2 regions of the Actinoplanes sp. NPDC049802 genome follow, and region 2 is predicted to be linked to the other one. Evidence: predicted binding sites of a transcription regulator. Region 2 holds the regulator's gene; the other holds the start of a gene.
What was found. The regulator HrcA, encoded in region 2, represses chaperone genes, less so after heat shock. The targets are predictions, from matches to a motif close to GGTTNGCACNCTCNNNNNGAGNGTGCNAACC.
Positions count from the first base shown of each region.

Region 1: a site for HrcA is predicted at 1,312-1,342, ahead of groL (chaperonin GroEL). Genes of this name have one in related genera too.

Region 1 covers NZ_JBFAMR010000008.1:58,038-61,443, reverse strand. The annotation lists gene groL (chaperonin GroEL) at 1-1,086, opposite strand, end outside; gene AB0I88_RS08150 (hypothetical protein) at 1,386-1,616, opposite strand; gene AB0I88_RS08145 (GNAT family N-acetyltransferase) at 1,663-2,166, shown strand; gene AB0I88_RS08140 (hypothetical protein) at 2,187-2,645, shown strand; gene thrC (threonine synthase) at 2,823-3,406, opposite strand, start outside.
Region 2 covers NZ_JBFAMR010000020.1:64,934-68,339, reverse strand. The annotation lists gene dnaJ (molecular chaperone DnaJ) at 1-876, opposite strand, end outside; gene hrcA (heat-inducible transcriptional repressor HrcA) at 911-1,936, opposite strand; gene AB0I88_RS16425 (DUF4870 domain-containing protein) at 2,067-2,528, shown strand; gene hemW (radical SAM family heme chaperone HemW) at 2,532-3,406, opposite strand, start outside.

The sequences.
Region 1 (3,406 bases), on a different contig from region 2:
CTTCTCACGGTCGTAGTCGGAGTCCGAGCGCTCGATCTCGGCGCGGATCTGGTTGACCCGGCCCTGGATCTGCTCGCCGTTGCCGGCGCCGTCCACGACGGTGGTCTCGTCCTTGGTGATGACGACCTTGCGGGCCTGGCCCAGCAGCGACAGGTCGGCGGCGTCCAGCTTGAGGCCGACCTCCTCGCTGATGACCGCGCCACCGGTGAGGATGGCGATGTCCTCGAGCATGGCCTTGCGACGGTCACCGAAGCCGGGGGCCTTGACGGCGACCGACTTGAAGGTGCCGCGGACCTTGTTGACGACCAGGGTGGCCAGGGCCTCGCCCTCGACGTCCTCGGCGATGATGACCAGCGGCTTGCCGGACTGCATGACCTTCTCGAGGATCGGCAGCAGGTCCTTGACCGCAGAGATCTTGCTGTTCGCGATGAGGATGTAGGGGTCGTCGAAGACGGCCTCCATCCGCTCGGCGTCGGTCATGAAGTACGCCGAGATGTAGCCCTTGTCGAAGCGCATGCCCTCGGTGAGCTCCAGCTCCAGACCGAAGGTGTTGCTCTCCTCGACGGTGATGACGCCTTCCTTGCCGACCTTGTCCATGGCCTCGGCGATGATCTCGCCGACCGTGGAGTCACCGGCCGAGATGGAGGCGGTGGAGGCGATCTGCTCCTTGGTCTCCACGTCCTTCGCGAGCTGCGAAAGGCCCTCGGAGACGCTGGCGACGGCGGCCTCGATGCCCCGCTTCAGGGCCATCGGGTTCGCGCCGGCGGCGACGTTGCGCAGGCCCTCACGGACCAGGGCCTGAGCCAGGACGGTCGCCGTCGTCGTGCCGTCACCGGCGACGTCGTCGGTCTTCTTCGCGACCTCCTTGACCAGCTCGGCGCCGATCTTCTCGTACGGGTCCTCGAGCTCGATCTCCTTGGCGATGGATACACCATCGTTGGTGATCGTGGGGGCGCCCCACTTCTTCTCGAGAACCACGTTGCGGCCCTTGGGACCGAGGGTCACCTTGACCGCGTCGGCGAGCTGGTTCATGCCGCGCTCGAGGCCCCGACGAGCCTCCTCGTCGAATGCGATGATCTTGGCCATACGGCGTTGTCCTCCCGGACATCCGCGGCGCCGGGCCTCGTCGGCCCCGCTCTCCGCACTTTGAGGAAGTCTGTGGACGTCACCACCTGGCGATGTGACGTCCTCAGGCCGAGCCGGATAGCCCGCGACGACCGGCTCCGTGCCCCGATGCCGATGGCAGCATCGTGACCGGAACCCCACCGTCCCGACCTGCTGGCACTCAACAGGCGCGAGTGCCAATCACTTGTTTAGCACTCTCCGGTGGCGAGTGCAAGAAACCCCATCTTCCCGCGAAACCCGCCGACCGGCCCCGAATTCCGCTAACGATCTTGAACGCCCAGCTCAGGCGGGTTCGCGAGGCTCCTCCGGGGCGACGTGACGAGCGCCGCAACCGACCAGGCGACGAGGCCGACCGCCCACAGGACACTCTGCGCCCACGGGACCGGGAGGGTGCTCACGGCCCACCAGAACGGCGGCAGGGCGACGGAGGCGGCCAGGAGCAGTCCGCGCCGGCCGCGGGCGGGCGCCGGGAACAGCGCAACCCGGTTCACCGGCAAGCAGGTTGCCGGGCGGGTGCGGCGGCGGTAGGCATGACCCATGGAGAACTGGGACGTACGCCGGGTCACCCCGGAGGACGCCGGGCGGATGCGGGCTCTGCGGATCGAGATGCTGGCGGACAGTCCCCTCGCGTTCCTGGAGACGGTGGCCCAGGCGGCGGCCCGGTCGCACGAGGCCTACCGGCAGCGGATCCGTAAGTCGTCGTTCGGACCGGAGACGGCACAGTTCATCGCCGACCCGGGCGGGCCGCTGATCGGGCACGCCGGCGGCACCGTGGCGCCCGGCGAACCGGCCTGCACGGTGATCTTCGCGGTCTACCTGACTCCGGCGTACCGGGGCGGTAAGGTGCTCGGGCAGTTGGTCGAGGCGGTCGCCGACTGGTCCGTGGCGGCCGGGCGGGACCAGCTGATGCTCGAGGTGGTGTGCGGCAACGGGCGGGCCGTCCGGGCGTACGAGAAGCTGGGTTTCGCCGACACCGGTGTGCGGCTGCGGCACCCCACCATCCCGGCGCTCACCGAGCTCCAGATGCGACGGCGGGTCTGATGGCCGGGCGGGGATGGCACGTGACGCGCACCGTCCTCACCGCCGTGAACGGGACCACCGTCATCGGCCTGCTGGTCGCCCTGGCCACCGGGGCCCGGATCCGCCGTGGCCGGCACGGCGTGCTCATCGCCGAGAACTACCGGCTCCGGGTGCCGCCCGCGACCTGCTTCACGATCGGTTCGGTCGTCCTCACCAGACGCACCGCCGAGTGGCTGCTCGCCGAGGAGCGGGCCCGGCTGCTGGCGCACGAGAGCCGGCACGCCGGCCAGTACGCCGTACTCGGCCCGCTGTTCTGGCCCGCCTACTGGCTGGCGTGCGCGTGGTCGATCGCGCTCACCACGTCCTACGGGGTGCGCAACTGGTTCGAACGGAACGCGGGACTGGCCGACGGGCACTACCCGGAGGATCTCCCACTGCGACCGTGGGCACTCAGAATGTTTGGTCGGGAGGACGGACGCACAACGCCTCCGGGCACGTAGCCGTATGGGTCAGCGCTGGGATCGTTGGGACCCTCGGAGATTGTCGCCAAGCTCAGGTGAGGGGCCTCGTACGGCGTCGCGTCCTCCCGCAGAGAGCATCCTGCCGATCCGGAGATCGGAGTGCAAGTCCTCGGAGGAGGGATTTTCGACAACCGGCTGATCGCCGATTACCGACAGTTATCCGAGCAGGCCGGCGTCGCGAGCGCCCCGCAGCGACGGTTTGATCGCGTGTGTCGGTCCAACCTGGCCGGCGACCGCGTCCAGAGTCTTCAGACCCTCGCCCGTGTTGTAGACGACCGTCTCCTTGGTGGGGTCCAGCTTGCCGCTCTCCACCAGTTTCTTCAGCACCGCCACCGTGGTGCCGCCGGCCGTCTCGGCGAAGACGCCGGTCGTCTCGGCGAGCAGCCGGATGCCGGCCCGGATCTCGTCGTCGTTCGCGTAGTCCATCCAGCCGCCGGTGCGGCGGACGGCCTCGATCGCGTACGGCCCGGCGGCGGGGTCGCCGATGTTCAGCGACTTGGCGATGCCGGTCGGCTTCACCGGGGTGATCACGTCGGTGTCGGCGTGCAGCGCCACGGCGATCGGGTTGCAGCCCTCCGACTGGGCGCCGAAGACGGTCCAGCCGTCCTCGGGGGCCTCGACGAGTCCGATCTCGACCAGCTCGGAGAACGCCTTGTCCACCTTGGTGAGCAGCTCACCGGACGCCATCGGGATGACCACCTGGGCCGGGATGCGCCAGCCCAGCTGCTCGGCCACCTCGT
Region 2 (3,406 bases):
GTCGAGGGTCTTGATGGTCATCCGGGTGCCGAGGGCGGCCGCGGTCATCGGCAGGGTGACCCGGCAGTGCAGGTCGTCGCCCTTGCGCGAGTAGACGTCGTGCGGCCGCTCGTGGATCTCCACGTAGAGGTCGCCGGCGGTGCCGCCGCCGGGGCCGACCTCGCCCTGCTGGGCCAGGCGGATCCGCATGCCGTCCTCGACGCCCGCCGGAATCTTCACGGTGAGTGAGCGGCGTGTCCTGATCCGGCCGTCGCCGGCGCAGGTCGGGCAGGGGCTGGGGATGACCGTGCCGTGGCCCTGGCAGTTCTGGCAGGGGCGGGACGAGACGACCTGGCCGAGGAAGGTGCGCTGCACCGACTGGACCTCGCCGCGGCCCGAGCAGACCTCGCAGGTGGCGAGGTGGGTGCCGGGCGCGGTGCCGGCGCCGGAGCACTGGGTGCACAGCACCGCGGTGTCGACGGTGATCGGCGCCTCCACTCCGAAGGCGGTCTCCACCAGGTCCAGCTCGAGGCGCAGGATGGCGTCGGCGCCCGGGCGGGTGCGCGGGCGCGGGCCCCGGGAGCCGCCGCCGGCGGCCGTGCCGAAGAAGGCGTCCATGATGTCCTGGAAGCCGACGAACGGGCCGGCGCCGCCGGCACCGCCGGGCATGCCGCCACCGGGCGCGAGCGGGTCGCCACCGAGATCGACGATCTGGCGTTTCTGGTCGTCGGAGAGGACCTCGTACGCCGCGTTGATCTCTTTGAACTTGTTGTGCGCCTCCGGATCGGGGTTGACGTCCGGGTGGTATTGCCGAGCGAGTTTGCGGTAGGCGCGCTTGATCTCGTCGTCGGTTGCCTCCCGGCTCACACCGAGAATTCCGTAATAGTCCTTGGCCACGGGGTTTGGAGTCCTCAATGTCTGCGCGAATCCGTCAATTCTGTGCCAACAGGTCGCCAACGTAGCGTGCCACTGCACGAACGGTAGCGATAGTGCCGGGGTAGTCCATCCGGGTGGGGCCCAGCACGCCGAGCCCCCCAACGATCGTGGTGCCCGGTCCGTAACCGCTGCTCACCACGGACGCCGAACGCAGGTTGTCGATCTCGTTCTCGTCACCGATCCGGACCCGGGTGGTCCGGGGTTCCAGGTCGCCGATGAGTTTCAGAAGGATCACCTCCTCCTCGAGGGCCTCGAGGACGGGCCGTAGCGTGCCCTGGAAGTCCAGCACACCGCCGCGTGTCAAGTTGGCCGTACCGGCGAGGGCGAGGCGCTCCTCACTCCGCTCGACGAGGGTCTCCAAGAGTACCGAGGCCAGACAGGCCATGGTGGCTTTCCGCTCGGGATCGTCACACTCCTCCACCAACCGCTGCACCAGCGGTGGGGTGTCGGCGAGCCGCTGGCCGGAGAGTTTCTCGTTCACCCGGCGCCGCAGCTCCCAGACGTCGCCGTCCGGCACCGGGCCGGGCAGCTCCACGAGGCGCTGCTCGACCCGGCCGGTGTCGGTGATCATCACGAGCATCAGGCGGGTGGTGGAGATGGGAACGAGCTCCAGATGGCGCACCGAGGACCGGGAGAGACTCGGATACTGGACCACGGCGACCTGGCGGGTGAGCTGGGCGAGCAGCCGGACCGTGCGGTGCACCACGTCGTCCAGGTCGACGGCGCCGACCATGAAGCGCTCGATCGCCCGGCGCTCGGCCGGGCTGAGCGGCTTGATCCTGGTGAGCCGGTCGACGAAGAGCCGGTAGCCGGCGTCGGTGGGGACCCGCCCGGCGCTGGTGTGCGGCTGCCGGATGTAGCCCTCCTCCTCCAGCACGGCCATGTCGTTGCGCACGGTGGCCGGGGAGACGCCGAGCTTGTGCCGGTCGACCAGGGCTTTGCTGCCGACCGGCTCCTGAGTGTCGACGTAGTCCTCGACGATCGCCCGGAGCACCTCGAGCTTGCGGTCATCCAGACTCATATGACCCCTCCCCCTTCTGGCACTCCTGCTAATAGAGTGCCAGTCTACGTCGCCCGGGGCGGCAGCGCGATGATCGAAAGTACGGAGGTGGACCTCGACCGGCTCGATGGCGGGTCCTAGCGTGTGTTCCATGACAGAGCCCCCGCGCCCACCGGACGACGATCCGACCGCCCGCTACCAGCCGCCCGGCGGATATCCGCCGCCTCCCTACAACCCGCCTCCGGGGTACGGCTACCGGCCCCCGGCCACCGCCGGCGACGAGCGCACCTGGATCCTGGTGGCGCACTTCGGCGGTGCGGCCGGAGCGTTCTTCGGCGGCACGTTCTTCGGCTGGATAGCGCCGCTGGTCGCGCTGCTGGCCCGGGGCAACACCTCGCCGTTCGTGCGGGAGGAGGCCGTCAAGGCGCTCAACTTCCAGCTGCTGTGGGGCATCATCGGCCTGGTCGGCAGCTTGCTGATCTGCGTCGGGGTGGGCATCTTCGTGGTCGGCGCGGCCTGGCTCATCGCCACCGTCCTGGGCGTCGTCGCCGGGGTGAAGGCGGCCAACAACGAGCCGTTCAACTATCCGCTGAGCGCCCGCTTCATCAAGTGAGGCTCACACCACGTCCCGGATGACCGCGTCGGCCAGCAGGCGGCCGCGCAGCGTGAGCACGACGCGGCCGTCGTCGTACGCCCCCGGTTCGAGCAGCCCGTCCGCCAGGGCCCGCGCGGCGCCGGTGGCATCGACCCGGTCCAGACCGATGCCGTCGCGCAGCCGCACCCGGAGCATGACGTCCTCCATGTGCCGGTCGGCGGCGCTCAGCGTCTCCCGGCCGTGGCCCGGCGAGGTCCCGGCGGCCAGGCGTTTCGCGTAGGTGACCGGGTGTTTGACGTTCCACCAGCGGACCCCGCCGACGTGGCTGTGCGCGCCCGGCCCGAGACCCCACCAGTCGGCGCCGGTCCAGTACAGGAGGTTGTGCCGGCATTCGGCGTCCTTCCTCGCCCAGTTGGACACCTCGTACCAGTCGAGGCCGGCCTCACTCAGCGCGGCCTCGGCGGCCAGGTAACGGTCGGCGGCCACGTCGTCCGAGGGGTACGGCAGCTCGCCCCGGCGCATCCGCCCGGCCATCCGCGTGCCGTCCTCGACGATCAGGGCGTAGGCGCTGACGTGGTCCACCCCGGCACCGATCACCGCCCGCAGGGAGGCCGCGAAGTCCTCCGCGCTCTCCCCCGGCGTCCCGTAGATCAGATCCAGGTTGACGTGCTCGAACCCGGCCGCGCGGGCCTCCTCTGCGGCCCGGGGCGCGCGCCCGGCGGTGTGCCGGCGGTCCAGGACGCGCAGCACGTTCTCCGCGGCCGACTGCATGCCCAGCGAGATCCGGTTGAAGCCGCCGGCCCTCAGCGCCCGCAGGTAGGCCGGGTCGACCGACTCCGGGTTGGCCTCGGTGGTCACCTCGGCGCCCGGCGCGAGGCCCCAGGTACGGTCGATGC